3 regions of the Desulfosporosinus meridiei DSM 13257 genome follow, and region 3 is predicted to be linked to each of the others. Evidence: predicted binding sites of a transcription regulator. Region 3 holds the regulator's gene; each other region holds the start of a gene.
The links. The regulator Rex, encoded in region 3, represses fermentation and respiration genes when NADH is low (regulators of the CRP and FNR family bind a similar motif). The targets are predictions, from matches to a motif close to ATTGTTAANNNNTTAACAAT.
Positions count from the first base shown of each region.

Region 1: DESMER_RS13825 (aconitate hydratase) is a predicted target of Rex. The motif match lies at 9,331-9,350, and genes of this name have one in related genera.
Region 2: DESMER_RS10290 (ureidoglycolate lyase) is a predicted target of Rex. The motif match lies at 3,602-3,621, and genes of this name have one in related genera.

Region 1 covers NC_018515.1:2,991,860-3,002,617, reverse strand. Annotated here, with positions in the region: gene DESMER_RS13865 (aminopeptidase) at 1-112, shown strand, start outside; gene DESMER_RS13860 (diacylglycerol/lipid kinase family protein) at 164-1,045, shown strand; gene DESMER_RS13855 (tRNA nucleotidyltransferase/poly(A) polymerase-related protein) at 1,059-2,669, shown strand; gene DESMER_RS13850 (flavin reductase family protein) at 2,838-3,485, shown strand; gene queG (tRNA epoxyqueuosine(34) reductase QueG) at 3,512-4,555, shown strand; gene DESMER_RS13840 (flavodoxin domain-containing protein) at 4,576-5,064, opposite strand; gene DESMER_RS13835 (aminotransferase class I/II-fold pyridoxal phosphate-dependent enzyme) at 5,358-6,524, opposite strand; gene DESMER_RS13830 (Lrp/AsnC family transcriptional regulator) at 6,521-7,018, opposite strand; gene DESMER_RS13825 (aconitate hydratase) at 7,204-9,123, opposite strand; gene DESMER_RS23080 (FmdB family zinc ribbon protein) at 9,447-9,662, shown strand; gene DESMER_RS13820 (tRNA (cytidine(34)-2'-O)-methyltransferase) at 9,703-10,149, shown strand; gene DESMER_RS13815 (glycosyltransferase family 4 protein) at 10,224-10,758, shown strand, end outside.
Region 2 covers NC_018515.1:2,230,513-2,241,270, reverse strand. Annotated here, with positions in the region: gene DESMER_RS10310 (hypothetical protein) at 1-200, opposite strand, end outside; gene DESMER_RS10305 (iron chaperone) at 349-738, opposite strand; gene DESMER_RS10300 (PucR family transcriptional regulator) at 994-2,664, opposite strand; gene allE ((S)-ureidoglycine aminohydrolase) at 2,803-3,564, opposite strand; gene DESMER_RS10290 (ureidoglycolate lyase) at 3,865-4,386, shown strand; gene DESMER_RS10285 (NCS1 family transporter) at 4,532-5,917, opposite strand; gene allB (allantoinase AllB) at 5,969-7,321, opposite strand; gene allB (allantoinase AllB) at 7,334-8,692, opposite strand; gene DESMER_RS10270 (Zn-dependent hydrolase) at 8,811-10,034, opposite strand; gene DESMER_RS10265 (sensor histidine kinase) at 10,595-10,758, opposite strand, start outside.
Region 3 covers NC_018515.1:4,377,344-4,388,101, reverse strand. Annotated here, with positions in the region: gene DESMER_RS20255 (DUF47 domain-containing protein) at 1-587, shown strand, start outside; gene DESMER_RS20250 (inorganic phosphate transporter) at 580-1,587, shown strand; gene DESMER_RS20245 (SPOR domain-containing protein) at 1,768-2,463, shown strand; gene DESMER_RS20240 (redox-sensing transcriptional repressor Rex) at 2,594-3,229, shown strand; gene cimA (citramalate synthase) at 3,537-5,132, shown strand; gene aspA (aspartate ammonia-lyase) at 6,038-7,441, shown strand; gene DESMER_RS20225 (hypothetical protein) at 7,974-8,639, opposite strand; gene DESMER_RS20220 (hypothetical protein) at 8,826-9,194, shown strand; gene DESMER_RS20215 (DUF4321 domain-containing protein) at 10,049-10,312, shown strand; gene DESMER_RS20210 (Maf family protein) at 10,316-10,758, shown strand, end outside.

The DNA.
Region 1 (10,758 bases), 1.4 Mb from region 3:
ACCTGATTATGGCGGGGGAGAGATATTCTTTGATGATGTGTTAGTTCGAAAAGATGGGCGCTTTGTCTTACCGGAGCTTGAGGCCTTAAATCCGGAAAACTTAAGAGGATAGAGTGCCTGATAATAATAGATAATCAATTAGCAAGGAGTCGATTATACGTCCATGAACGGGAAACGATTGCGTTTAGTTTATAATCCCTATGCAGGTCGAAGAAAATTAACTGCCCAACTAGATACAGTGATTCGAATCTTCCAGGAAAGCGGCAATGAGGTGTGTGTACATAGGGCTTGCTCCCCGGAAGATATAGAAGAAATAGCCTTTCAGAGCAGAGATGTGGATCGATTTGTCATTGCCGGTGGAGATGGCAGTATTCATCAGGCTTGCAATGGGCTGCTTAGAATTCCGGAGGATCAACGTCCGGCCTTAGGTATTCTACCTGTTGGAACCGCGAATGATTTAGCTTATGCCTTGCGGTTACCAAAAAGTATTCCAGAGGCGTGTAAGGTAATCGCCAAAGGAAATGTGTTTAGAATGGATACCGGACAAGTCAATGATCGATATTTTGTTAATGTTGCCAGTGCGGGTCTATTAACAGACGTATCACAAAAAGTAGATACTCGTGTTAAAAACACACTTGGACAATTAGCTTACATTCTTAAGGGGATTGAAACACTCCCTTCCTTTCGACCATTTCGTATTGAGTATGAGAAAGATGGGCAACCCTATATCGAAGAGGTAGTTTTATTGCTGGCTGTGAATGGCCACTCAGTTGGAGGGCTTAGGAAGCTTGTGCCCAAAGCTTCACTTACAGACGGATTGCTTGAAGTGCTAATTGTGCCGGCCTCAGGCTGGCCGGAAACAATACGCTTGCTATTGAATGTTTTGCGGGGAGACAAATCAAGTTCTGGAAAGATCAAGGAATTCCAAACTAAAGAACTTAAGATATCTACGGATCGCCCTATTCAATCGGATTTAGATGGAGAGTACGGCCCGGAGAGTTCGTGGGCTATTAAGATTGGGCCTAAAATCTCGGTGCTTTGCTAATTGGAGGGATTTCATGATCGGAACACCTTTTCAACAAGAGGTCTTGAGAAAACTAAGTGGTCTGAGCCCTGTCTATATTATAGGCGGAGCTGTTCGTGATTCACTCTTGGGATTTCCCTCCAAAGATCTTGATGTAGTTACGGTACTTCCTCTTGATCAGATCGTAACTAAATTATCGAATTGGGGATATAAACCACATACCATAGGGGTTCATCAGCCAACGGTGAGCTTATTCCAAGGCAAGGACAGACTTGATATTGCAACCTTTTCCGGAGATTTGGAAAAGGATGCTCTGCGCAGAGATTTCACCATAAATGCAATCTTTCAGGATGTGAAAACAGGAGAGATCAAAGATCCCCTATGTGGACTCCAAGCCTTAAAGGAAAAAAGATTGGAGTCATGCGGAGGAGCAGAAGAACGTTTCCAAGAAGACGGGATCAGGATTTTGCGGTTAATTAGGTTTGCGGTTCGCTATGGTTTTGACATAGCCCCCAATACTTGGCAAGCTGCAGTCAAGCAAATTTCACTCCTTAAAGGAGTAGCGTTAGAACGAGTAACCGAAGAATTAGCTAAGATTCTTATGCTTGAGGAAATCGAAAATGCTTTAGGACTTCTTGATGACTTAGGATATTTTAAAATGTATATCCCTGAGCTTGCCAGACTGAAAGGTCTTATTCAAAATCAATATCATACCAAAGATGCTTGGGATCATACCCGTCGGGTAGTAAAGAATGCCCCGTCGACAGTGTTATTGCGGCTGGCCGCCCTATTACATGATATTGGAAAATGGGAAACGGCTAGTCGTGAATGTTTTACTTGGGGGGAGATTAAGGCGTCAGCACGAGGCTACACAGTCAATGAATTCAACCTGATAGGAAAAAATCTGAAACGTTGGTTACATATAAATGTAGAGGTTCACGGCGGAAAATTGGACAATTACCCTGATACAATCGTTGTAAAAAGGATTAAACCTGTACAAACCTCACCTGAAAAACACTTTGAAATGGTCTTAAACGGAAAACGACATTTTCTCCAGCATGAAAGGGAAAGCGCTCGTTTGGTTAAAGAATTTCTAACTAGGTTTCGCTGGAGTATGGTTTTACCTGGAGGAACCAGTGGTGAACGAGAACTTCATTTTTTGGTAGGGCATCATATGCAAGGAACCTTAACCTTTATGAGTGAATTGAAGGGCGAGATACATAGTCTTAAAACTCGCCTGAAAGCCCGTCGTTTTGCTTGGGAAATTGGCTGGGATGGACAGAGTTTTAACTCAGAAAGGGTGGAGAATCTCCTCGATCTCTGGAAGGCAGATTTTCTTGGCGGTAAGCAGGATGCCGAGGATAATCTATACCGACTTGAAGGGATTCAGAGCGAAATTCGATCTGCCTGTACTTTCCTCAAAGAGCGTTCCCGCCTCTTGAATTGGAAATTCTTTGAGGGCTTTGCCCGTGAGAAAGGGCTTGAGGCTGAGATGTTCGGTCAATTCAAAGAACAGGTTCGCAAGCGAGTCATGTTTGATGATAAGTATAGTCTGACAGATTTGCGGTTTTTGGAAAAAGAATACAACTTTTACTGTAAGTCCGAATCATCTGCTAGGAATAATCGTAAACCCAGATTAAAGTAAAAAATTGACTCTCGCCCTCTAATATTCTTATTGAATATTGAACTTGAAGTAAGGATGTTCTCGAAAAGTCTTGTCATAAAGTTTGATTAGAAGATTAAGGTTGACCTGGATAAATTACTAAGTTATAATTATTATTAATAAATCACAACACAGAGGAGGATGTTGTTCATGGAAAAGAAGTGGCGTTGTACCGTTTGTGGGTATATACATACTGGCGAGAATCCGCCGGAAATCTGTCCGGTTTGTGGAGTTGATTCGACCTTTTTTGAACTAGTCGCTGAGGAGAAGGATGTTGCTGCTTCAACCTCAGGTGTTGTGGCACCTAAGCCGGTAAATTCTCAGTTAGATAAACCTGCGGCAATTCGTCAAGCTCTCTATCGAATCTCCTATGGCCTGTTTATTATAACAGCCCAGGCTGACGGTAAGGACAATGGACAATGTGCTAATACATGTTTTCAAATCACCTCTGAACCAGCCAGAATTGCAATCGGAATCAATAAGCAAAACTATACTCACGAGCTGATTCAAAAAAGTGGCAAGTTTGGTGTTTCAGTACTAAGCCAAACCGGTCAAGACTATGCCCGGGGGTTTGGATATCGCACCGGTCGGGAGGTTAACAAGTTTGAAGGGGTAGCAGTTCATCGTGGAGAATCGGGAGTTCTGCTGCTTGATGATGTACTTGTAACCATGGAAGCAACGGTAACAGGTCAATTGGATGCAGGAACCCATACTCTCTTCCTAGGGGATGTCACGGCAGGGGAAATTCTGCAAGAAGGGGATCCCATGACCTATGCGTTTTTTAGGGCCTCGAAGTAAATTTGCTTACATCAAGGAGAAGGCCCATGGATTTGGATGAACAGATACACTGGAAAAAGATGATAGGAGGATGGGCAAGGGAGTTGGGCTTTGTCGCCGTGGGATTTACCGCTGCGGAACCTATAGAAGATTTAGCCACTATACTACAAGCTCGAATTGATCAGGGCTGGGCGACACCTTTTGAAAGTAAGGAGATCCAACAAAGGATTGATCCCCAAGCAGTTTGGCCTGATTGTCAGACGGTCGTTGCCTTAGCTTATCCCCTCCCGTTTACAGTATCTCCTCAAGAGGGAGAAGGTTTGATTTCGCGCTCAGCTGTTGGGGAGGACTATCATCGGGTGGTTCTTCGAAAAGTGCAGGAGCTAATTGATACTATGGTGAATAACAATTGGTTGGGGCTATGTCGCTTTCAAGTTGATACTGGCCCCTTAGTTGAGCGGGCATTTGCAACACGAGCAGGGATTGGCTGGATCGGTCGGAACCAACAATTAATTATCCCGGGAGTCGGATCTTTTGTTACACTTGCCCTACTTCTGCTAGATCAAGAACTGAGGTCGGATGACCCTTTTGTTTTCCAGCAATGCGGAAATTGCCAAAAATGTGTTATTTCATGTCCGGCACAAATTATTGGCAGGGAACCTTTTCCGGCCAACAAATGTGTCTCTTATTTAACTCAGAGTAAAGAGTTGTTAACTTCCGAGGAGATTTCCAGCCTGGGTCTCCAAATCTTTGGCTGTGATGTTTGCCAAGAAGTATGTCCGCATAATCAAAAATGGTTAGAGGAGGAACAGACTTCTTTAACTGTTGCTGATTCCTCATCCGCTGCCCGGCCCTCATTCAGGCGAGGTGTAGATTTAGTCGAAACTCTTAACTTGACTAAAAGTGAGTTTGGCCAACGCTTTAAGATCACTGCAGCAGGTTGGCGCGGAAAGGGAGTCCTTCAGAGAAATGCATACCTAGCTCTAAGCAAGGTTAAGGAAACTAGTGCTAAGCAATGGATCAACGTCCAGACAATAGCTAATGCAATTCCGCCCAGGATATTGCCTTATGTAGAGAGAGAACAAGAGTAGGCGAAAGCATAATTTGCTTCTTAGCAAGGGTTTGCCTGGTTAAACTTTTCTGCGAAAAGCCTGATTTCGTTAAGATTAAGCTGAGAAACATCGCTGGTAACGCCAGCGACTTTTTTTACGATTTGTCGCTCTAGAAAGTTCATCTTGGATATCAAAAATTCTCCGCCGAATAAACCGTTTGCCCTTGAATGGTTCCTCAATTCCTTGGAGTATGTTGTCTCGAATTGGGATAAAGCTTTATCTCCCTCAAACATGCAGCAAAGAAACAGGCCTAGTCCCTTAGAAAGCAGTTCAGGTTGGTTTTGTTTGAGAAATTGCTTTACTCTTGATTTGGCAGACCCTGCATAAATAGAACTGCCAATTATGACTGAATCATAGTTGGTCAATTTGGGGTTAGAAAGCCTTTTCAAGTTGATTAATTCGACCTCTCCCTGAAGTTGTTCACTGAGGATTTGGGCAGCTTTTTCTGTTGTGCCATGAGAGGAAGAATAGATGATTAGTGTTTTCAAAATGATTTCTCCTTCTTTTATAGGATTACAGAACCCTTATTTATAAATTCCTACTTTAAGGATAGATCAGTTATCTTATTTGCACCATTATATAATAGGCTTAATATCTTGGAAAGCAAGAAAGGGAGAGGGGACAGAGCCAGTAAGAATAACTATAAATGCGAAATAAGCACGGAATGGGTAAGTGTTCGTGCCTATTTCGCATTATATTTACTCCATGTTATTGAAATACAATCGTAATGTCCAGATGAAAGTAAAAGAAAAAATTTGGGAAAGTGGACTAATCCTAATTGCTATATATTTATTCTGCGTTCTACAAAACTGGAAATACGCTTAAGTGCTTCCTGAAGCTGTTCCATAGAATAGGCGTATGAACAGCGAATATGTCCTTCTCCCGAGGGCCCAAAGGCAGTCCCCGGAACAACTGCGACCTTTTCTTCCTTTAAGAGTTGTTCAGCAAATTCTTCCGAAGTTAGTCCGGTCTTTGAAATATTAGGGAACACATAAAAAGCTCCTAAAGGCTCAAAACAGTCCAACCCCATTTGCCGAAAGCCGTGTACTAATAAACGTCGCCTGCGATCATAGGCAGTAACCATATCGTTTTTAGCTTCAGTTGCCGAGCGCAAAGCTTCAATGGCGGCAAATTGACCCATGATCGGAGCGCAAAGCATAGTGTATTGATGAATTTTGGTCATTCCTTGAATCAGGTCTGGGTGACCTGCCACATAGCCAATCCTCCATCCGGTCATGGCGTATGACTTTGAAAAGCCGCTCACGAACAGTGTGCGATCTTTCATTCCAGGTAAACTGGCAAAGGAGACATGGGTTTGATCATAGGTTAGGTCGGAATATATATCATCTGCAAGGACAAGAAGATTATGCTTACTTACAAAATCAGCGATGGGCAGCAAATCCTCACGATTCATGATTGCTCCGGTTGGGTTATTAGGATAGGAGAGTACTAAGAGCTTAGCCTTTGGAGTATACACTCGCTCTAATTCCTCGACACGCATACGAAAATCATCTTTAGCATAGGTAGGGACATAGTTCACACTTGCTCCGGCTAATATAGCGCAGGGTGCATAGGAAACGTAGGACGGATCAGGTACTAAAACAACATCACCAGGCTCTAGTACAGCACGCATTACAAGATCCACCGCTTCACTTGCTCCGGAGGTAATGAGAATTTCATGATGAGGGTCGTAAGAAAGATCCAGGGTTTTAGATAAATGGTGAGATAGCTCTTCCCTTAATTCAAAAAGACCGGCATTACTGGTGTACATAGTCTGTCCTTCTTCAAGTGAGAAGATGCCGCTTTCTCTGACAGTCCAAGGAGTTACAAAGTCCGGTTCTCCTACACCTAATGAGATGACATCTTTCATGGTTGCTACAAGGTCAAAGAACTTGCGGATACCTGAGGGTGGCAGGGTTGCAACATGGGTTGCCAAATAATTGTTCATGGTGACACCACCAGACGTTGAAGAGTCTCTTCTTCGCCCATAAGCTCTATTCCATCCTGCTTATAACGGCGAAGTACAAAATGGGTTGCTGTACTTTGAACATGTTCTAATGAAGCTAATTTTTCTGCTACGAAGAGGGCAACATCTTGCATGGTTTTTCCTTCAATCAGGACAGATAGGTCATATCCTCCTGACATTAGATAAAGTGCTTTGATCTCCGGGTATCTTTGCAGACGTTTGGCGATTTTATCAAAGCCATAGCCCCGTTGGGGTAAGACTTTGACTTCAATAAGTGCGGATACTTTATCATCGCCAGTTCGATCCCAGTTAATCATGGGTTGGTAGCCGACAATTACTTTTTCCTTTTCCCAATCACTGATACGCTTTTCAATATATTCCACCGTTAAACCGGTTTGAATCGAAAGCTCTTCAGGTTTAAGTCTACAATCTTCAGCAATTAGTTTAAGCAGGGTTCGATCCTTATCACTGAGCATTTAATCCACCTCTTCTATTATACTTCAAAAAGCAAAACTATTTTTTGTATTCTGTATACGTTTTGAGCATAATTGCAACTAAGGCCATGGACCCAAAAATAATGTCCATAACCATAGTTGCTTCTAATATATAACACATCTTAGCATGTTTTTATTTATTATAAAAGATCAAATAAGGAGGTCTGTTAAACTGCAGCCTTGGTCGAATTAAGAAGTCCGCCTGCTAAAAGGATTTTAGCTTGGCGTTCGGTAAGATCGTGTTTAACCCAAACCGGCTTTGAGTCGTTATCTAAAGTAATTGCAAATGGCTCGGAGGTTTTTACAGCCTGATGCAGACCAGACAGGTGCAAGATCATACCGGCGTTTAGACGGTCTAAGTCATTTTCATCGACAAAGGTAAGAGGAAGAATACCAAAATTAATGAGGTTAGCACGATGAATTCGGGCAAAGCTCTGAGCTAAAACAATACGGAGACCCAGATACATAGGAGCCAGAGCAGCATGCTCTCTGCTTGAGCCTTGACCATAATTATGTCCGGCAATAATCATGCTTTGTTTGTGGGCTTTGGCTTTTTCGGCAAACTGAGGATCGATCTTGTGGAAGGTATATTCAGAAATTGCCGGGATATTGGAACGAAGGGGGAGGATTTTCGATCCCGCTGGCATGATATCATCGGTTGTAATATTATTGCCCAGCTTTAAGATGACTGGCAAATCAAGAGAATTATCCAGAGCAGGGGCAATTGGGAGTGGCTGAATATTGGGTCCGCGCCGAATGATCGTATCCGGATCACCGGGAGGAATAATCATGCTGTCATCAAGGCGAAAGCGTTCCGGAAACTCAACTTCAGAGGAAAGCCCCAGAGTCCGGGGATCAGTGATGAAGCCGGTGAGAGCAGAGGCTGCTGCGACTTCCGGACTGGCTAAGAAGACTGAAGCATCTTGAGTCCCGCTGCGGCCTAAGAAATTTCGATTAAAGGTTCGGACAGAGACTCCTTTAGAGACTGGAGATTGCCCCATACCAATACAGGGACCACAAGTTGATTCAAGGAGACGTGCTCCACTATCGAGAAGATCGGTTAAGGCACCATTGCTGGAAAGCATGCTCAACACTTGACGTGAACCTGGAGAAATAACTAAGCTCACATTTGGATGGACCTGCTTACCTTTTAGAATTTCCCGAACTCTCATTAGATCCTGATAGGATGAATTTGTACAACTTCCAATCGCCACCTGTTGAACAGCAGTTGCAGAATGATTGCTTACAGGAACCACATTATCAGGGCTATGGGGCTGGGCGATGAGGGGAACCAGAAGAGACAGATCGATTTTCAGCTCTTCGTCATAAGTGGCATCTTCATCCGCAGATAAGGGAATATAGTCTTCCCCTCTGCCTTGGGCCTCAAGAAAGCGCAGAGTTTGTTCGTCACTCGGGAAAATCGAAGCAGACGCACCCAGCTCAGCACCCATATTAGTTATAGTTGAGCGTTCCGGAACAGTAAGGGTTTTTACTCCCGGCCCGGCATACTCAATTATTTTACCGACTCCACCTTTGACAGAAAGGAGTCGGAGTACTTCTAAGATAATATCCTTAGCAGACACCCATTCGGAAAGCTTTCCTGTCAGCCAAACCCGCAGGACTTTAGGGCTGGGAAGGTAAAAGGCTCCTCCACCCATTGCCACAGCAACATCAAGCCCCCCGGCACCCATAGCTAGCATCCCCATTCCACCGGCGGTGGGGGTATGGCTATCTGACCCGAGGAGTGTTTTGCCTGGTTTGGCAAAGCGTTCAAGATGAACCTGGTGGCAGATTCCGTTTCCGGGACGGGAAAAATAGGCCCCAAAGCGTGCCGCTGTACTTTGCAGGAAAGCATGATCATCAGCATTTTCAAACCCGGTTTGGAGTGTATTATGATCTATATAACTTACCGAACATTCGGTTTGTACTCTAGAAAGGTTCATGGCTTCAAACTGTAGATAAGCCATCGTACCTGTAGCATCTTGGGTAAGTGTCTGATCAATACGCAGCGCTATTTCATTTCCGCCTGCTAAATCACCGGAAACTAAGTGAGATGAGAGTATTTTTTGAGCTAAATTATGACCCATGATAATTCCTCCTTTGAAGTTGGTATTAACTTTACCAAAAACAAGAGGAAACATCTAGGGTTTTCCTATATGTATACAAAATATCTCGGTAACAACTATTGATTTTTTTTAATTGTAAATTTTATAATCAATAGTTGTTCTACATGATGAAACCCGCAATTGAAGAGAAGCAAAGCAAATCACATATTTCGCAGGTTGTTCTCAGGGATTTTTATTAATTTAAAACTCTAATGACAAGTTTCGATAGATTTAAGGTTGGGTTTGTCAGATTTTCAGGTTATAATAGTTGAGATAGTTGATAAATTGTTAAGAGGGGTTATTATATGCCAATGTATGAATTTAGATGTCCAAGTTGTGGTGGAATCACCACAGAATTATGCAAAATGGGTGAAAACGGAGAACATTTATCGTGCTGTGAATGTGGAACCACAGGACTTCTGAAGAATATTTCAGGATTTGCCAGCCTTGGGATACCTGGTGGTGGTGGGAAGGGCAGTTGTTCTTCGAGTTGCAGTGGTAATTGTACAGGATGTCATTGAAAGGAGAACTGTCTTTTTGAACAAGCGACTTAATATAGTTATGGTTGAACCAGAAATCCCTCCCAACACCGGAAATGTAGCACGACTTTGTGCTGCTACCGGAGCTGCTCTACATTTGGTAAAACCCTTAGGTTTTAGCATTGATGACAAACATCTTAAACGTGCCGGTTTAGATTACTGGCACCTGCTTGATATTTATATTTATGAAAACTTTGCCGAGTTTGAGGAGAAGAACCCTGTAGGACCTCGTTACTTAGCGACGACAAAAGGTTCCAGGTCTTATACGGACATTTCCTACGAGCCAGGCGGTTACCTTTTGTTTGGTAAGGAAACGAAAGGGTTGGCTCCGGAAATTCTTGATCGCTATCCCGAAACAAAAATACGATTACCAATGCGCTCGGATGCCCGTTCTTTAAATCTCTCGAATTCTGTAGCGGTTATCGTTTATGAAGTATTACGGCAATGGGGTTTTCCGGATCTTGTTTAAGAGATTATCATTATAGGTTTTGACGCCCAAACTATAGAGAATAAGTGTGAAGTAAAGGCGGTAGAGGATCAATCATGATGAATGGGTATGGGCTGACATTTCTTATGGCCTTAGTTATTGCAGTATTTGCTACACCGGTTTCCATGAGACTGGCAAAATATTGGGGAGCGATTGCCTATCCGGGTGGTCGGCATATTCATCGGCGACCGATTCCACGTCTCGGAGGCTTAGCTATCTATGCTGCATTTTGGATTGCGGCTTACTATACACAAGTCTGGGATAAAAACATTTGGGGTCTATTCATTGGAAGCAGTATTATTATGGCCGTAGGCATTTGGGATGACATCCGTGAAATTCGACCCTTATATAAGCTTTATTGGCAAATCGCAGCAGCTGCAGTGCTTATCTTCTTCGATTTTTCCATGAATTCTATATCTCTTCCCTTCCTCCAAGAACCCCTTAATTTTGATAAGCTTCATTTAGGCATTGTTGGCCTGGCGTTAATGTTGTTTTGGGTTGTTGGATTGGTTAATACTGTTAATGTCTCGGACGGCATGGATGGATTAGCTGGAGGGATTTGCTTTATCGTTGCAATTTTACTGTTTTGGT
Region 2 (10,758 bases), 2.1 Mb from region 3:
GGAGTTTTAGTAATATCGGTAATTCGACTAAGAGTCGTAATCTTACACACTCCATCTTCATCATAGAATAGGAGCTTTCCCTTAGCTCCAATCTCTATGTCACGAAGCCATACTTTCCTTCCCCATCTATGAAGAGAAGCCGGCACTTCAGGTGAAGCGATATCATAAACTCCTTCTATAATCGCAACATCTTCATTCATTTTACACTTTCCCTCCATATTTCCTGAGAATCAGCCCATAGACATTTTAATTGTTGCTATTTTATCAATTCTGGCTAATTATCATAAATCCTTCCACAAAAAAGGAAATACTTATAGTATTCAAAAAATATTTATCATAGCTTTATGATTATCGTTTTTTCTTCGATTTGTCTTCCCACTGTTTTATATTTTCGGCAACTCTAAACTTGACAATTCTGCTTATCAAATCAAAGGGTAGTGGCTCGGCGATGGGAAATTGTACAGAACCTTTTGCCCCTTTATACTCCGACAATTCAACTTTGAAAGCCTCAATTCCACTGGGAGTTGGATAAAATCCAATATGATTTTTATAAGCAGCAAAATGCACTAAGTTTCCATGCAAATCAAAAGTAGGCATTTGATAACTTATCTTTTCATGTGCATCTGGTGCAGATTTCTTAATAACGTCTCTTAAAGACTTAAGTATCTCCTGGATATCAACTGGAAATTTCAAAATGTACTCATCGATGAAGTTGTTGGTCTTTTTACTCACTTCCATATTTTTTCCTTTCATTAGTAAAGCTTGAACTTTTTTATCACCATGATAGTTTGTGTATCCTGATAGCTTTTAATCAGTAATTTCATATTATAATTTTGATTAGATCTCCCAGCTACCACTAAAAAAAATGAGCATCGTTCGATGCTCAGAACAAGGAAAGATTCATTACTTAATTATTTCAATTCGTATTACCTGTGCTGACTTTTGAAGTTTTTAAATTAAGATTATTCAAAGGCTATTGTCAAATCCTACATGTTAAAAATTATTATGTTCATTTCCTAGCAGGCGGATTATTTTCAAGCCCATCTCAATTTCCAAGCGATGTTCATTAGTTTCTAAATCCATACCGGTAATTTCTTTAATCCTTTCTAGTCGATAAAGTATTGTTTTATAATGTATAAAAAGTTTTTTGGCAGCTTTACTGGCATTCCCATTACAGTCTAAGAAAATTTCTAGAGTTTTCAGGAGGTCTGCTTCATTGGTTTTATCATGCTCCATTAAAACAAGCAGTTGCTTCGGGACAAAACTATGTAATTCATTTCTCTCCGCAAACTTACACAAAATCCGAAACACACCCAATTCAGAGAAAGCTTCGATAACATGTTGACCTTGAATCATTCGACCAAAGGTAATTGCATCTCGTGCTTCTTTAAAACTCCTAGGGATTTCGTCAACTTTTAGAGCAACATCTCCAATTCCAATGGCAACGGAAACAGATTTAACTTTCTTTTTAATTTGTTCCTGGATCTCTTTCCCTGTCTTCTTGATCTGATCTAGGAGGCCATTGTAAACTTCAGGCGAGGGCCAAAGCAAAATAATCGCATCATTTTTCGTCCCGAGGATAAAATTCTTTGTGTGTCTTCTAACAGCATTAGTAATTATGGAAACGACGTCAGATTTTAACTCTTGCAAATACATTTTATCCGGGCTCTCCTTAGTATTCGCTAAAATCCCGTCGATGTTATCAATATCAAAAAGGACAATCGTATAGGACTTAGTTAAATCCCATCCGATTAAGGCAGCCCTTTCCAGAGTATTATTAAGCGCTGTATTTCCTGTTATTAGATTTTCTAACAGGTCATTCTGAAATTTCTGTTCAACTTCCTGTACAGCTACTTTCTTCACTAAATCAAGAGTAACAACAGTAGCGGCATGTTCTAAACAAATTAAATCCATCTCTTGGAGTCGTTTATTCTTCTCTACTACGGTGAGATAGGCTTTTACTTGATTAAATGCCCGTATTGGTACTACAACCTGAGGAACGGGTTCTTCGCCAAGATCCGGAAATCGTACCATCTGACGATAGAAGGATAGTTTTTCATTCAAGCTTTCCTTTTGAAATAAATCTGCAATCTCGATAAATTTTTCAATCTGAGGAGTAGTTGTACTCATGCTTTTAAAATTGCGATCATAAACCGCAACGGGATTTCCGATTAAATCTTCAAGAGTTCTAATAATCTTTTCTAACCCTAGACAGTGTAATGCTAAGGCTGTAAAACGCTCCTGAATAATTTTGTAGTAATTTAATTTAACGACTTGATTATTAAAGAGTTCAGCCATGATAGGATACATGACATCCACAAATCGCACATTAGCATCAAGCTCAATAATAGGTAAGCCGTATTGATTAGCTGCTTCGATCATATCCTCTGGAATTCGTTCCACAAACCGACCAACTTTAATGGCTATGGCTGCTACGCCTTTCTCAGCGAGCTTTCTTACAAAATCTTTATAGTTCAAGGTTCCGGCAGGCGCGGCATACAAACTGGTAAGAAGCAGCTCTCCACCAGCCAGCCAATTTACAATATCAGGTGCTTCCATTATAGTTACGCCTTTGACAACATTTTCTAACGTTTGATAACCGGCCACAATTTCAGATGTGCTTAAGGGGCCAATTTTCATGGCATCTTTTACCGTGATTTCCAGTGTGATACCCCCCTTGTTATCTATAAGGTTCGATTTTTCAAACTGCAGATTTCAATATGCCTTAAATAATATAAGAGTGTTTTGAAATACGAGGTTCGATTAAGTTTCGAACCTCGTATTTTAATTCGTAATTCTATTTTACAGCTCAATGTCCCGATTGCAATCTTTAGTATAAATATAAGTGGAAGGTTTTCTTCCCGCACCATAGTAGGCTTGAGGGACATACGGACCAAACCAGATGAAATCCTCTGTTTTCACAGGAAGCCATTTATCGTCAATCAAATAAACTCCCTCACCCTCTAGAAAATACAGGCCATGTTCCTGAACGTGGGTTTCTACGAAAGGATGACACCCGCCAGGATAAAAACTAAGCGTATGAAAATTAACATCAAAGCCCAATTCAGTAGGTAGCACGTTTTTAATACGAACATTTTCCATACCATCATAAGCTTCATCAGGGATATCATTTAAGTTGCCTACAACAATTCTAGCTTCATAACCCACTAATGGTCGATAACGTTGTTTATAAAGAAGAAGTTTCCATGGTTCGTTGCTTGAATTTTTCAGTCCTACTCCTAATGAGGCAGGTGCAAAAACAAAGCCGCCATCCGTAAGTTCATAAGTCTTGCCCTCAACAGTTACGGTTCCTGCTCCTCCCATACAATAAACGAATGTTTCAATCCCCTCTTCTTTGAAATCAGTGGTTGTGCCGCCATTTGGTAATACTTCAACAGTATACATTGCAAACTTCGGCCCTAACTCGGGAGAGGCAATTATACTTGTATTACAATTCTCTAAATTAGGAATGACGTTTTTCACACGCCCTTCCGGTGGAATCAATGCATATCTGCCATGTTTGACTATTGCCCTCGTAGCTAAAAGATCATTTGGATAACCCATAGATAACTTCTCCTTTCAAATTAACAAGATTTTGACTATTGTCATATATTCGTCACTTTGCTTAAGGCAACCTTTAGAATAAATGGTCAAATGGGAACCCAAATAAATATCAATCTTGGATAAACCATTAACCTTAAATCAGGCTGCTAGATTTTTGGGATGAATCCGAGTTAGGAAATTAGGATAAATGAACAGCCTGACCATCATCAATAGTAGTAAAAGGATAAAAGCACGGGAATGAGTAATTATAGATTGAATCAGAACTACTGTGAACCAAAACTGAAAGGGGACATTTTCAATATGAATCGTATCATTAAAGTCGAACCCTTTACTAAAGAAGCCTTTGCACCTTATGGTCATCTGCTGATGCGTGAGCCGGGAATTCCTCCTATTAAGACTACACCTCCAATTTTTGCCGACCGAATCCCTTTTGAGGTGGATGATGGCTCAGCCGAATTCGTGTATGCTTTACTTAAACGAAAGGAATTTAAGTTTTCAGCCTTGGAACGCCATTTAAAAGTCACCCAAGGGTTCTTCCCCCTCTATGGCGGCCCTGCTATCATAAGTGTTGCTCCCGCCACAGACCCTAATGACCTGGAAGCTCTGCCCTCACCAGATTCAGTACGCTGCTTTTTACTGGAAAGTTATACGGCCTTTGTCATCCACCGTGGCGTTTGGCATGGCACAATTCTCCCGCTTGAAGAGTCCTTTGGCTATATTTTAGCAACCCGTAAAGAAACCACCGCTGATTCCATTGAGCCTCTCTACGATGGGGATTGTCAAATCCGCGATCTTGGGGTAACTTTTGAGATTCAACTCTAATTCAGTTAAACAGGGGGAACAGTTCTTACTGACTATCTATGACAGTGGACGGCTCTCCTCCGCAACCAAGCTCCATTGTATAAAAAGGCATTTCCCTTACTTGTTTGTGAAATGCCTTTTCAATCTTTAACTTTCAGAAGGAAATTTATTCAAAGATCGTACCCTTTTTAAACTTTGAATCTTTAAAGGCAAACTTAGTCAAAAGATAATAGGAGATCCCGGCCACGACCAACCCGATAATCCAAGCCAGCTCTACTTTGGTAAAAGCTGCCGCTGCACCAATCAGCATGGCCAGCACTGCTGCCGGATTATATCCTGAATAAGGGCCGTTTTCTTTGTACAGATCAACAATATCTACTTTTTGCTTTCTGAAGACATAGTAATCAATTAATAGAATTGAAACAATGGGGCCTAAAAATGCGGAATATATCAGGATGAACATACCCAGTCCTTTTGCCGACGAATCCTGAACAAGAACCCAGGGGAAGGAACCTAACGCAAGTAATCCGGTTATTGTAACTGCCACTTTGTACTTAAGCTTTGTAATTAGAGTGATAACATAGGTAGGCGGAATAATATTGGCAACCATGTTAACTGCAATAGCACCCATAACAATAAAGGCCGATACAAAGACTGTAATGTAAGAATTATCGACTACGATTGCAAAGGCTTTCACTGGATTAGATATCCCCGTTGCAGAAGCAAGCATTGCACCAATTGCCAGTACGAAGCCGTAGGCTATTAATATAGGAAGGAAGTACAAGAATCCGCGTTTTCCGTCGCTTATCCCTGCTTTTAATTCTCTCGAATAGTCTGCAGCACTTAAGAAGATGGCTGCGTAGTTCCCCATAAACATCATAATGAAGGCAAAGAACGGCAAGCCCCATGAGCCTTTGGCATGTACCCATTTTTCAGCAATTACCGCACTATGAGATGTCAGAAGAACACCAAACACATAAACAAGAGCGAGCATAATAACAATTGAAGTAAGGGATTCTACCCATTTAATGGCATGGAAGCCATACAAGGAAAGTCCGATTTGAACTAATTGAAGTACTACAAAGCAAACTGCAACATTATCAAAGGCACCGCCTGTAAATACCTTGGCAATTTCGTTTAAGGCAGTACCGCCGATCCAGCTTTGAAAGCCGTACCAGACAATGGCGGGGATTCCACGCAAAAGGGATGAGATAACTGAACCTTTGATTCCAAAAGACATTCTCAGCTGGACAACATAAGGTATCCCTGTTCTGTAGCCAAGCCGATCGTTTAGAGCAAAAATAGTTGAAATAATTCCAATGGCAATAATAGCTGCTGCAAATGTCTGAAATAGATTTAGAGTCGCAATTCCGGCAACAACCAAACTGGCTCCCAGGGTCATATTACCTAAATTAACACCGTCTCCAATCCACATAAACATATAGTCTATGGGGCCTACTGTTCTACCCTCTAGGGTTTTGGGAATTAGTGATTCATCCACACCGGTATGTTGGATCTGCGTAGCAGTTGCAGCTTCTGTATTTGTTGACATCCTACACCCAACTCCTTCTTTTATATCTGTCCTTATTTCTGTAATCGTGGTTTACAAATTAGGTCTCAGATGTTTGCCAATGGGATTTGATACAATCTTTCCATCTTTAAACACTGTTGTTCCCCTGAGAATTGTTTGAGTAACAGTCCCACGGAATCTGTCTCCAACATAAGGACTTACTTGGTACTTATAGAAAAGATCTTCGGCCTGCAATGTGAATTCCTTGTCTAGGTCTACCAAGGCAAAGTCTCCATCATAACCTAGTGCAATTTTCCCTTTCCCCTGTATCTTGAAAATTTCATTAACATTTTGTGCAGTTAATCTGGCGATTTCCTCAAGGGGAACTTTCCGTTCATGGTAGGCATGGGTAAGCAGGCCCGGGAGAGTTGTCTGGCAAGCTGAGATTCCACCCCAAACCTTTAAGAACTCACCATCTTTCAATTTCGGATCACAGGGTGAATGATCGGAGGATACAAAGGCTATCTCGCCGTTTAGCAGTTTAGCCCACATTTTTGTTTGGTTCCCATTATTGCGAATAGGCGGCGAGCATTTTGCGACAGTTCCTAAACGTTCCACATCATCATCAGTAAGAATCAAATAATGTCCAATCGTTTCGCAGCAAACGTCCACTCCCCTGCTTCTGGCCTGAGTTACTAACTCTACAGCCTTGGCTGTACTGATATGGGCTATGATTAATTTACAGCCTGTCTCTTCTGCAAAGGTAATCATTCGAGATACATTTTCAATTTCCGTAATTGGCGGACGGGCTGCAAAATAATCCCTTACTGTAGTCTTGTTATTAGCAAGTGCTAAGGTCGTTAAATCCCTTGTAATTTCTGCATTTTCACAATGCACCATAAGAGGCAAGCCAAGCTTGGCCAATTTTTCCATGCCTACTAATGCGGTAAAATCGTCCATTCTTTCGAACTCGTCAATTCCACTAAAGCAGGAAAATGCTTTAAATCCTATTACCCCACACTCTGCAAGCTCTTCAAGGTTATCTAAATTTTTAGGAGTGAGCCCTCCCCAGAATCCATAATCGACGAGAGAATCTTTCTGTGCCACAGCAAGCTTGGCATTAAAGTTTTTAGCGTCCAGTGTACAGGGGTTGCAATTAAGGGGCATATCAAAGTAAGCAACTCCACCACCCGCTGCCAGAGCACTGCTGCCGGTTGTTATAGTTTCCCATTCAGTTCTTCCTGGGTCATTAAAATGAACATGCCCGTCTGTTGCTCCGGGAAATACATATTTACCAGCAGCATCAATAGTTTCTTTAGCATCCCCGGATAGTTCGCAGCCTATTTCTACAATCTTTTCGTCACTAACGGCTACATCCGCTTTCTTCACGCCTTCCGGACAAATAAGCATTCCGTTGCGAATGACAACATCATAACGCTTGCTCATGTACTATCCCCCCTACTTCAATTTTTTCACAAGTTCGCCAAATCCCTTTTGACCCACTACTTGACCATCCTTGGCAACTACCTGACCTCTTACTAAGGTACATACAGGCAGCCCTTTGCCCTTTAAGCCTACGAAAGCAGAAATTTTATTGAGATAATGCAAGGAATCCGGTGTAATTTCCCAATCCAGTTCAGGATCGAGAATGACCAGGTCAGCATCGAATCCAACTTCAATCGCACCTTTTTTACCATAGATTCCGAAAGCCTTTGCCGGACCTTCACTTAAGGATCGAGCCAGTAAAGTAGGATTATAGCCTCTCTTGACTACCCCTTCGCTAAATACAACTTGCATTACATTTTGAATGGCACTGATCCCACCCCAGGCTCCAAAAATTCCGTGTTTTTCTTCACTCTTCTCACTTAATTCGCAAGGTGAGTGATCAGATCCGATACAGGATAAGGTTCCGTTGTTCACATATTCCCACATTTCTTCAACCGCACTGGCTTCTCTTAAAGGAGGCGCACATTTGAACAAGCTTCCATTCTTGATGACATCTTGATCTGTAAAGGTCAGGTAGTGACCGCAGGTCTCACCTGTTACATCGACACCTTCTAACTGAGCATCTCGAATTATTTTGGCTACCTTGGGGTGACTTACATGACAGATATGAACTTTGGCATCTAGTTCCCGAGCCAGTTCAAGTATGTTTTGGGTGGCAATAAGTTCTGCAATAACCGGTCTGGTATTCAGAAAATCCTGCCAATCATTCTTCTCTTTTCTTTGTGCTCTGGCTTCTTCCCATTTGATAATAGAATAATCTTCACAATGGAAACCTGCACGTCCTCCACAATCTTTTAATATTTCCAAAGCTTCTTTGGCTTGCCCAATAGATAAGGAAACATAATCAGGAGAAACCGGGCCAATAAAGGATTTAAAGGCCACGCAACCTTTGGCATCGAGTTCTGGCAATTTATCTAAGTTGTAGTCAACCAAGCCCCCCCAGAAGCAATAATCTACATAGGCGTTGGGAGAAACTGTTTCTTCCTTCTTATCGAAAATTTTTCCATCCGTCAAGGCTGGTTCATTTTGAAGAGGCATATCAACAATTGTTGTACATCCCCCAACTGCAGCGGCTGCTGAGCCGTGGGCATAATCCTCTCTCCAGCAGTAACCTGGATCATTTAAGTGTGCATGACTATCGATAGCTCCCGGAAAAAGATAACTTCCTTTAGCATCGATAACTTCCTCTGCTTCAACAGAATTTCCCGCATCAATAATTGCCGCAATTTTACCATCATTAACACAAACAGATGCTTCAAAAATTCTATCAGCAGTTACGACCTTACCATTTTTAATGACTAAATTAAACACATGCATGCCCTCTCTCTTATTCATAGAATTAGCATTAATCAACTAACCAGTATCAGGCCTACATAGACAATGACAATATGTATTATTTCGGCATCCCTCCTTTGGAACCGAATTGAAACTAATTTGCCAGACTCAAAAGAGTATGGAAGAGAACATTAACTCCATCCGCACAATCCTCCGGCGAACTCCATTCAGCCGGATTATGGCTGATTCCATCTTTTGATCTTATGAAGATCATACCGATAGGACAGATGTTTACCACCTGCATGGCATCATGACCAGCCCCGCTTGGCAGATAAAAGGGTTCAAATCCTAATTTTTCAAAAGCTGCTTTGGCCGCAAGTTGAAACTCTTCCGAACAAAGTGAAGGCGGGATGCGCTGTAACACTTCAGTACGCATTTCCAGATTTCTTTCGCGGCAAATTCGTTTCGCTTCTTTAAAAATCGCATCTTCGACTTGATCGCTAACTTCTTGATTGAGATCTCTTAAATCTAGAGTAATTTCAACCGTTCCCGGGATAATATTAATTCCGCCCGGTAAAACACTCATTTTCCCAACAGTAGCAACCGTTGTACCGGTCTTCCTGGCTTCCTGTTCAACAGTTTGGACAAATTCGGCGGCTGCAACTAGTGCGTCATGTCTCATTGTCATGGGTGTTGTTCCGGCATGTCCTGCCTCACCTTTAAAGGTACATTTAAGCCATAATTCATTAACTATCCCTGTGACAATCCCTACTGATTGATTATTCTTCTCAAGCACCTTACCTTGTTCGATATGCAATTCGATAAAAGCTTTTATAGTGCCTTTAGTGCGAGCGGCACAACGAATCATCGTCGGATCCATACCCTGAGCTTTCATAATTGTTGCCAGAGAGATTCCCTCTTTATCTTTCAGCTCTAAATCTTCAGGTTTCAGACTGCCGATCATTCCCCTGCTGCCCATCATACTGAAGCTAAAACGAGCCCCCTCTTCATCATTAAATGCATAGACTTCAATAGGATGTTCGGTCTTAATGCCCTGTTCCTGCATGGTTTGCAGAACCTCTATGCCTCCGATTATTCCTAATGCACCGTCGAAGATTCCGCCGTTATATACAGAATCAACATGAGAGCCAGTGACAACCGCCGGGGCTTCTGGATTACGACCTTCCCTGCGCCCAATAATATTACCGACCGCATCCTCTCGCACACTTAAACCTGCTTCTTTCATATAGGAAGTGACGAGATCTTTTGCTCTACGGTCCTCCGGGGTAAAGGCCAATCTAGTTATACCCCCAGATTCCTGTTTACCTATTTCCCCTAACTCCATCAGGCGATTATATAGTCGTTTTTTGTTAATCACGATGCCACCTCTTAAAGCAATTTTATTTAGAAACGCTCTTTTCAGATTTTTTTCTTTACACTAATATTTTCTACAATTTTCGAAGTTTTGTCTTCTCATAATAAGGATAAAGATTTAGTTCCTATCTATCCTTGGTTGATAAGTCAAAATTATCAGAGTATGTCAAGGGGACGTTTTGTTTGCCAATCTGCAAACATAAACGTCCCCTTGCTTTACTTCTTATTCTGCATCTATCACAGGAAAATTGAAGCATTACCCGCAGGTTGTGCTTTAATATCAGACGAATTGTTCTAGCCCAATCCAATTTTTATCTTGAAAATGTTCTTATTCTCAAAGAGCATCAACTGTCATGGATGCACATAAAAAAACACTTTCCTCTAGATGAGGCTATCATCTAAAAGAAAATGCTGTTTATGCGATCGAGCAAGGGATTGCTAGCCCAGATCAATATATTTATTTCTTTCTACCATTCCTAAGCTCATACTGGGCAAACAAAACGTCCCGTTGACACCTACCATTGACACCTATTGAGGGGAGCGTGATACATGACATAAATTTAATTAGTTAAAATATGAAATTGCTTGATTCTGAACCTTTCGGATTGGTAAGCCAAAAACAAATGTTGTCCCAAATTCCTCTGTTGAGACAAATTTAATATACCCACCCAGATATTTCTCTCCTAAGAGTTTCATACTATAAGTGCCTAATCCCCGTCCTTCCCCTT
Region 3 (10,758 bases):
TCTTTTCCCAAAGTACAGAAATCATTACTAAATCTCTTAAGAGACTTTATGGGATTATGCAGCAAGAGTGTGTTTCCTCAGAAGATGCTGCTCAAATGCATCGCTTCGAAAACGAAGCAGACAACATTACGACCCAAATTTTAGAGCGTCTCAACTGTACATTTATCACACCCTTAGATCGTGAAGACATCTATGAACTGGCCCAAGTCCTGGATGATATTGTTGATTTTGCTGAAGGTACCGTAGAACGCATGCTTCTCTATCGCACAGGCAAACCATCACTGGGTGCTCAAGAACTTGTTCACTTAGTTGAGCTGGCTGCAGAACAGATTCAACAGGCCTTTTCCTATTTAGGCAATTTACATTCCAAAAAGTCCAATATCCTGGCTGCCGCTGAAGAAATTTATCATTTGGAGAGTGCCGGTGATAAGCTTTATCGTGAAGAGGTGGCTAGATTATTCGAGTATGAAAAAGACCCTATTGAGATTATTAAGTGGAAAGAAATCCTGGAGCATATTGAATCTACTCTAGATCACTGTGAATCTATTGCGGATCTTCTCAAAAGTGTGGTCTTGAAATATGACTAGTCTTGGGGTTATGTTAGTTATCGTAGTATTTCTGGCCTTAGCTTTCGACTACATTAACGGTTTTCATGATACTGCCAATGCCATTGCCACCAGTGTTTCGACCAGAGCTTTGTCCCCAAAACGGGCTGTAATGCTCGCCGCAACTCTTAATCTTGTCGGAGCCCTCTATAGTACGGGAGTTGCTCAGACTATTGCCAAAGACATTGTGTCTCCCAAGTTTGTAACCCAAGAAGTTGTGATTGCAGCTTTGCTTAGTGCAATTGCCTGGAACCTTCTGACTTGGTATTTTGGAATCCCCAGCAGCTCATCTCATGCCTTGATTGGGGGGATGGCCGGGGCTGCAGTGGCTAAAGTAGGGTTTAGTGTTTTGCAATGGCACGGTATCGGCAAGATACTTGCGGCGTTAGTTTGTTCTCCGATCATTGGTATGGGCCTGGGCTTTGTGATTATGAAATTGCTCTCTAATATTTTTGGGAATTTCTCACCCTCTAAATTAAATCACGGCTTTAAAAAAATGCAGATTCTCTCTGCAGGTTTGCTGGCCTTTAACCACGGTTCCAATGATGCTCAGAAATCCATGGGGATTATCACCATGGCTCTTATTGCGGCAGGACTGCAATCCCAAGCAGTTTTGGCTCCTCCGCTATGGGTAAAATTTGCTTGTGCTTTGGCTATGGCCGCCGGAACTGCTGCCGGTGGATGGAAAATCATTCGCACCATGGGAGGGAAAATATTTAAGCTGGAGCCTATTAATGGTTTTGCAGCAGATTTGACTTCCTCGCTTGTTATTTGGACAGCAACGGTTTTCCCAGGTCTGCATCTCCCGGTCTCCACTACTCATGTGGTTTCGGGATCAATTATGGGAGTTGGAAGTGCCAAGCGAGTTTCTGCCGTACGCTGGGGCGTAGCTCAACAAATGCTTGTGGCCTGGGTGGTAACTATTCCCACCACATCACTCTTGGCAGCTCTTCTTTACACGATACTTTCTAAACTCCTCTAGTATTTCCGAAGCTCTTATTATGGATTATCTAATTATTCTCACATAATTATAGTCAATTGGAAAAGATCTTAGCCCTCGTGCCAAGATCTTTTCTATGTCGTTCTAAGGTCTATTTCCACCTGCTGCAACATATCTTCCGGTAGAGAAGTTGTCCTAGGCAGCACGGAGGGGGAATGGAAAATGAAAATTATCGATCAATTTAAAGTACTTGTAGTCTTGATTCTAGGAATTATGGCATTAGCGCTATTAACCTGGGGAATCGGAAAGATCTATTTGGAACTTCTGAGTCAACCCGGTCATGAAGCTACTGCCCCGAGACAAGTCCAGTCTTTAGATAAAAACAACCCGGACACAGTTTTAGTTCTGCCTAAAGCGGGATTTTGGACTTGTCAGTTAGGGCTGTTTCAAAATGAACACAATGCTCAACTCCTCAGAGATCAGCTTATCGTCATGGGCTTTAAAGCAGAAGTCATAAGTGCCGATCCCTGGATGGTTGCTATCGGCTTGGGACGAACGGCTGATGAGCTAAAGGGGTTAAGGCAAGCTTTAGAAGAAAAAGGTTTTTTGTCGATTCCTAAACCAATTTCCCTCCCTGAACGATCCTTTCGGGTGGCCGGAACCGGGGGGCAGCTGACTGCAGAACTCTTAAAGAATGTCAATACTATTTTAGAAACCGGGTTTAATCAAGAGGTGTTAGCAAAGGAAGAACAGCTCTGGGCAGCTCAAGCCGGGGAACACCCACTGCCTGATCTGGATCGCCTTCACCAGCTTTATGGTCAATTACGTGCCAAAAATACCCCTGAAGAGCAAAAGGCTCTAGGTTTATCATTATTTTTTGAGTCTCAGAGGGTTATTTATAAGTTTTCTGGTAAATAATAGGTGGAGGGGCATCCATTTATTTAGCTTTATGGGAAAAAAGACCTAAGATTAAAATTGCGTTTTTTTTGGATAGTGCTATAATTAACATACCTTAAGGCAAAATCCAGCAAAGAAATGGGGGAAATTATTGAAAACGCTAAAAATTCCAGAAGCAACAATTATTCGACTTTCTGTTTACTCACGTCACCTCACGGATGTCGATCGCAAAGGAATTATAACCACTTCTTCAGGGGAAATTGCTGATGGAGTCGGCGTTAGTCCTGCTCAAGTACGGAAAGACTTAGCCTACTTTGGTGAGTTTGGTACCAGAGGCGTTGGTTATAATGTCAAAGATCTTCGCCAACATATTATGAGAATTCTTGGATTAGGTGTCGATTGGAGCGTAACCTTAGTAGGGGTCGGAAACTTAGGCTTGGCGTTGAGTACATATAAAGGGTTCAGAGATCGTGGCTTTGTTATCACAAGTATTTTTGACGCAGATCCTAAAAAAATCGGAACTAAAATCGAAGACGTAGAAGTACTTCCTATTGAACAATTAGAAACAGTTGTAAAACAAAATAATACTCAGATCGGAATTGTTGCCGTGCCTGCATCAGTTGCTCAGGAAACCGTTGATAAACTAATTAAGGCCGGAGTATCAGCCATTTTGAACTTTGCTCCTGTTGTCTTGAACGTTCCTCCGGAGATTGAACTTCGGAATGTTGACTTAGCTGTAAACCTTGAAGTACTAACCTTCAATGTTTGCGGGCAAAGGTGCTATTAATTCGAGATACTGTTGTACCACAAAGTACATCTGTCGTATAATAGCAACATAAGAAGTGTATCTAGGGTTCCGCCGCAGGGGTCTGGACCGAGCGATACAGGTTGGAAAAGCACCAGCTACACCGTGTGGGAAAAAAGCCCCGTGGCAAGTTCTTAGGAACTCGTTATGGGGCTTTTGAGTATTATTTTCTACTAAGTTATTTAAGCGAGTACATTATTATGCAGCTTTGGTGTAACAACCTTATTGACTAAAGTTAATGCAACACTTTATTAATAGGTTGGGCTGGAAAAATAAGAGGAGGAGAACAATGAATCGAGACCAAGGGAAGAAAAAGATCACTATTTATGATACAACTTTGAGAGATGGGGCTCAGGGGGAAGGCATTCATTTCTCGACTCAAGATAAGCTGAGTTATGTGAAACGAATCGAGGATATGGGAAATTTATATGTGGAGGCCGGTTGGCCCGGGGCAAACCCTCGGGATGAAGAATTCTTTCAACAGTGCTCCAAGCTCCAATCCCCGCTGGTCAATATCGTTGCCTTTGGTAGTACATGTAAGGTTTCGGAGCCCCCGGATAAGAGCGATATCTTGCTGAAATTGCTGGCCTCGGGAGCCAAAACTATCGCAATCTTCGGCAAATCCTGGGATTTACATGTGCGAGATGTCTTGAGGACAACTCTGGAAGAGAACCTTCGCATCATTCGCGAGTCAGTATCCTTTTTACTGCAACAAGGAAGAGAAGTCTTCTTTGACGCGGAACACTTTTTTGACGGATTTAAGGAAAACCCTGAGTATGCACTGAAGTGTATTGCTGCTGCCCTGGAAGGCGGGGCCAAGACTATTGTTTTATGTGACACCAATGGAGGCAGCCTTCCGGAAGAAATTGCAGCGGGGGTAAGAGCAGTCAAGCAGGAACTCTCCCCCCAGGAACTGGGGATTCATGTCCATAATGATCGGGGACTTGCTGTTGCTAACTCTCTGATTGCTGTGGAAAACGGAGTTGCTCAAATTCAGGGAACCTGGAATGGATTTGGAGAGCGCTGCGGGAATGCCAATTTAAGTACCTTAATTCCCTTGCTTCAGCTCACAGGAAAATATGAGGTGGTATCAGATGCAGCTCTGCTCAAGATCACTCCCTTTTCCCGCTATGTTGCAGAATTAACCAACGCACCTTTTGATGAGAAGCAACCCTTTGTAGGAAGAAGTGCCTTTGCTCATAAAGCCGGAATGCATGTGGATGCAATTCTTAAAAACCAGCGCACCTTTGAACACATGGATCCCGCCGATGTCGGCAATGAACGTCGTATATTAATTTCAGACCAAGCGGGGAAAGCTAATATCCTGGAAAGGTTATGCCGGTTCGAGCCTGACATGCGCAAAGATGATCCTCGCGTGGAAATTGCCATGAATGAAATCAAAGAATTAGAGCATAGCGGATTCCAGTTTGAAGCGGCAGAAGGCAGCCTGGATTTACTCCTTCTGCGTACTCTGGGAAAACTGACAACTCCAATGTTCGAGGTACTGGATTATCATGTCTGGAGTGACCCCTTGCGAGGAGAACTGGATTCTGTCGCTGTCGTTAAAGTCAAAGTCGGAGAGGAAACCGTGCAAATCGCTTCCGAAGGCAACGGCCCGGTAAACGCTTTAGATACTGCATTACGTCAAGCTTTAGCCAAGTTTTTCCCGATCTTGGAGGAAAGCGAACTTGTCAACTATAAGGTTAGAGTATTAGACGGAGCTCATGGAACAGAAGCTATTGTGCGGGTTATTATTGATACTCGTTTGGGGAATGATGTTTGGGGGACCATTGGGGTGTCGAAGAATATTTTGAGGGCCAGTGCTCAGGCTTTGTTGGATGCGATTAATTGGACGATTTGGATGGGGAGGGACGCGTCACACTGACTCGGCCATGCGCTCGTCGTGCCAAACTAGGGCTTTAATCCGTTATGCAAGCGGGCAGGGTTCCCGGCCAAAGCGGCGTCCGTGCCGCATGGCCGGCGGGAAACGTCCTGTTTCCCGCCCTGCTGGATGAAAGCGGATTAAAGCCAAGTTTGGCTACGACTCGCGCAAAGGCGTCGCTGCGTGTGATCGCGACCCTCTGAAGCCTGGGGGGAGACGGGGATTTGAGCGCGCGGACTTTGGTCTGGGATTGGGGTCGCGGTCTTCTTCTGGCTTTAGAGTGGGTTTGAGGTTAGAGTGAATCGTTCGTTCCCCCTTTGGGGAAACGGTGGGAGACGGCTGGGATTTTCACCCGGGGATGAAAGCGGATTAAAGCTGAGTTTGGCTACGACTCGCGCAAAGGCGTCGCTGCGTGTGATCGCGACCCTCTGAAGCTTGGGGGAGACGGGGATTTTGGATCGCGGACTTTGGTCGGAGATTGGGGTCGCGGTCTCCTTCTGGCTTTAGAGTGCGTTTGAGGTAAGAGTGAATCGTTCGTTTCCCCTTTGTGGAAACGGTGGAGTGCAGCTCGGATTTCCCTCCTCCGCTCCTGTCCCCGTCCCCGCCCCCCTCAGACCAGAAATTAAGGGGCAATTGCAAAGTGAACACTTTAGTGGAGTTCACGGTAAAGCGAGTGAGATGGTGAAGGGATTATTGCGCCCGGGTTCACATCATTGAGCCGCCCAGAGGTTGGCGCAATTCCTTCACCATCCAACGAGCGAGGGAACGTAACGTGTGTGAACGTGCAATTTCCCCTTAATTTCCCGCCCAAACAGACATACAAAACCAGCCCGGTCGACCAGAAAGCAATGCCTCCTTTGACCCCAAACTTTCAGAAAACTAATGAAACTAATGAGGAGAGATATGATATGCGGCAAGAAAAGGATTTGATTGGAGTTCATGACGTCCCTGATGACGTGTATTACGGTATTCAAACACTCCGAGCTAAGGAGAATTTTCCTATTACCGGGTATCACCCTCATCGAGAATTAATTCGGGCTATCGGAATGGTCAAAGGTGCGGCGGCGGAAGCAAATATGCATATTGGCGCACTAAGTCCTACGATTGGAAATGCCATAATCGCAGCATCCAAGGAATTGGTAGGGGGCAGGTTACAAGAGCAATTTGTGGTAGACGTAATTCAGGGCGGAGCGGGTACGTCTTTTAATATGAATGCCAATGAAGTCATTGCGAATCGCGCTATTGAAATTATTGGCGGTCAAAAGGGCGAGTATTTTAGAGTCCACCCCAACACTCATGTGAATATGGCCCAAAGTACGAATGATGTCTTCCCCACCACAATCCGCATCGCTTGTTTGAATGTAGCTCATGATTTGCTTACGGTCTTGGACGAATTGCGTCAGACTTTTGAAGATAAGGCTCAAGAATTTGACGGTGTCATTAAGATGGGAAGAACCCATCTCCAAGATGCTGTCCCTATTCGTTTAGGCCAAGAGTTTGGAGCATATTCCCATATGTTGGGCAGAGATCTTAATAGAATTAAAGCAGCCATTAAATCTTTGGAAGTTATAAACATGGGAGCTACAGCTGTTGGCACCGGCTTAAATGCGGATCCTCGATATATTGAAAAAGTGACGGAGCTGATGCAAGAATGGACGGGTTTGCCTTTGCGGCTTGCTGAAGATCTGGTGGATGCTACTCAGAACACAGATGCATTCATGGAGGTTTCAGGTTCTCTAAGGACTTTGGCTGTCAACCTTTCGAAAATTGCTAATGATCTGCGTCTCATGGCCTCCGGGCCGCGGACCGGGTTTAATGAGCTTAATTTGCCGCCAATGCAGCCTGGTTCATCCATCATGCCGGGAAAAGTTAATCCGGTAATTGCTGAAGTGGTCAATCAAGTAGCCTTTCAGGTTCAAGGGAATGACTTCACCATCGGCTTAGCCTGTGGTGCCGGGCAACTTGAACTCAATGTGATGGAACCCGTCGTCGTCTTCAATCTCCTCCAATCCTTAGACATTCTGCGTAATGTGATTCGGGTCTTTCGTGACCGCTGCATTTCAGGAATCACAGCCAATGAAGAGCGCTGCCGAGTGATGGTGGAAAACAGTGTGGGCTTGGTTACAGCAATTAACCCTCATGTCGGCTATGAAGTTGCTTCAACCGTCGCCAAAGAGGCCCTTCTTTACGGTCGGCCGGTTGCAGAGCTTGTTTTGGAAAGAGGTATTTTGACCAAAGAGGAACTTGATCTGATCTTAAACCCTTATGAGATGACCAGACCGGGAATTGCCGGGGTGGAGTTGTTGAAGTAAAGGGAGGGTTCGCGTGACACTTACTCGGCCATGCGGTCGTCGTGCCAAACTAGGGCTTTAATCCGTTATGGATGAGAGCAGGGTCCCCGGCCAAAGCGACGTCCGCCGGCCATGGATGGCCAAGTGTCACCGGAGCCATGGACGGCGGGAGGTGACCCTGTCGCATGGCCGGCGGGAAACGTCCTGTTTCCCGCCCTGCTGGATGAAAGCGGATTAAAGCCGAGTTTGGCTACGACTCGCGCAAAGGCGTCGCTGCGTGTGATGGCGACCCTCTGAAGCTTGGGGGAGACGGGGGTTTGGGATCGCGGACTTTGGTCGGGGATTTGGGGCGCGGTCTTCTTATGGCTTTAGAAGGGGTTTGAGGTAAGAGTGTATCGTTCGTTCCCCCTTCAGGGAAACGGTGGGATGCGTCGCGGACACTCACTCACTCGACTCTGAGCTCGTCATGAGCCCCCATGAACTAGTAATATCCTTTGTCATCATCCGCCAAATTTAGATCTAAGGATTTTGAAATTTATGTAACTTACGTAACTTATCTATAATCAACCAAATAATTTGTCGGATTATTAACATTATGGATTAAATCAATGTCTTGAGAGTGCAGAATCATAGCCTTATTTTTATAGTGCAAACCAAAATCACTAAGTTTTAGATTTTGATCTTTAAGTGTGGTTAATAAATACTTTACCTTTTCAACCTCGTTTAAGGCATTTTCATCAGTGAATTCAACATTAGCCAAGGAAATCCCTAGGATTAGAGTTGTAACCTTTTTGTAATTAGGCATTTCAGATCCCTCAAAAATAGATCTATCAGCATTAGAGAAAACTTCAATGGAATACTTGCTGTCTGGATAGAGACTTTCTATAATTGGAGCTAAATCTGCATTCGCTTGATAATGCCACATGGTATAATAATAACCATCTTCAATAGCTTTCGTTCTGTAATCTTGCCCGACATAAAAACTTATGTCGGGTTGATTTATTTCATAAGCTTCTGCGTCATAGAGTCCTCCATGTATAAAAGTATAAGATATCTTCTTAATAATGAACTCTTTCTTATACTTATCCTTCAGGTACTCTTGAAATTTGATTTTATATTCTAGATATCCCCAAGGGGTTCCTAAGAAGAAAAAACTAATACTTAAGAAGATACCTATTATAATAAAAATAAGGGTTTTTGATATTTTGGGTAATACCATGTTTCACTCTCCTTGCTTTCACCAACCCCTAAATATCAATGAAAGAATCCTCCACTGTCTTAACCAACTTCAAATTAAGACACGCGAAAGGGATCGTAAAGGTTTATCATTGCACATTCCTCTTCTTAGTTGTTGTTTTAATAATTGTTTATTCGATGATAAGATAGGTGGAGGAGGTGGGATATAATGTCTTTAGAGGAAAGCATTAGGTTTGACAATTTGAATACTATAAAAACTATATTTATGATAGCGACTATCTTTTTATTAGCTGCAGTAGTTCAAACAGTAGTTCAAAAACTAAAACCAACGTTTTCATTATCCTATAGCATTAATAGTAAGCCATCGTATCTAAAGGCCAAATTGATTGCTAAGTTAGTTACATCAGCTACCATATATTTGAGTGGCTTGTATTTTTATTTTCTTACCGATCTTTCTGTAAGATCGAAGTATAGCATGTGGGCCTTAGCGTTTTCTTATATTATATATCATCCGTATAGATGGGGATTTGCTAAGATTTTTGAAATTAGGGACAAAAATAAAACAAATACCCTATAATCGAGCCTTAAGAACCCCTCTCTGACTGAGAAAAACCGCCCTTCCTTGGCTTAAAACTAACCGCCTCAGTAGAATGACCCCTCCGACCAGCTTCACACGCCCTAATGTCCATCCTCGGCCCCCACAGACCAGAAATTAAGGAGCCAATTGCCAAGAGAACACTTTAGTGAAGTTTGCGATAAAGCGAATGCCGATGCTGAAGGGCTAATTGCGCCCGGGTTCACATCTTGCGCAGCCCAGAGGTTGGCGCAATTCCTTCAGCATCCAAAGAGCGAGGAAACGCAACGAGTGTGAACGGGCAATTTGCTCCTTAATTTCACAAAAACCCCAAAATCCAGCCCCAAGAACCGTTTCCCTGACTTAGAAGAATCGCTTACAGTCGTTAGGCCCCCCCCCAGACCTGCTCCGCACGCCCTAATGTCCATCCTCAGCCCCCCACAGACTAGAAATTAAGGAGCCAATTGCCAAGAGAACACTTTAGTGAAGTTTGCGGTAAAGCGAATGCCGATGCTGAAGGGCTAATTACGCCCGGGTTCACATCTTGTGCAGCCCAGAGGTTGGCGCAATTCCTTCAGCATCCAAAGAGCGAACAAACGCAACGAGTGTGAACGGGCAATTCGCTCCTTACTTTCACGAAACCCCCAAAAATCAAGCCCAAAAAACCGTATCCTGACTTAAAAGAACCGCTCTCCTTTGCCTGAGAAGCAACCGCCAAATTGCGAAACTAAAACCAAATGAAGAACCGTGTCGAACTTGCTTAGTACATGTTAAGATGCTACACTTATTATGAGCTAAGAGAAGATAAACTAGATTAATTATGCAGACTTGCTACGTAACGGAGGGGGAAGAAAATAATGGCAGTTGGACGGAATTCCTCAGGGACTGGTAGAGCCCTTTTGCTGATCATGATTGGGGCGGCCCTGGGAACTTTGGTTGGGTTTGGCTTGGATAAATACGGGCTTTTTGCTCCGTTTTTACGGCCTGCTGTCATTGACATACCTTCACACACCTACGTAGATTTCTTTTTTCTCTCGCTTTCCTTTGGCTGTCGCATAAGTATTACGATTGCAACGCTCTTAGGGGCTATGGGAGGGTATATCCTATCAAGGAAGGTGTAACACATGCTCGTACTTGCTTCTTCATCTCCACGAAGATCTTTATTGCTAGGTCAGGGAGGATACGTTTTTGAAACGGTTCAGGCTTCTGTCTCAGAAGAACTGGAAGAAGGCATTTCTCCGTTCATAGGGGTTAAACTCTTAGCTGAACGCAAGGCTAAAGCGGGATTAACCAATTGGCTGGAGCTTGGAGGGGACAAGCAGGATGTAATAATGGGCGCAGATACAATGGTCGTTCTCGATTCCTGTATTTTAGGCAAACCCGGCTCTGCTCTGGAAGCAGAGGAGATGCTCCTAAGATTGAGCGGTCGTACTCATAAAGTTCTAACCGGCGTAGCCTTAATCTCCGGATCCGGAAAACTTGTTGCTGATGTGATTGAAACTGTCGTAAATTTTCGCCTACTTGGTGTGGATGAAATAAAAGCCTACATAGCCGGTGGAGAACCGAT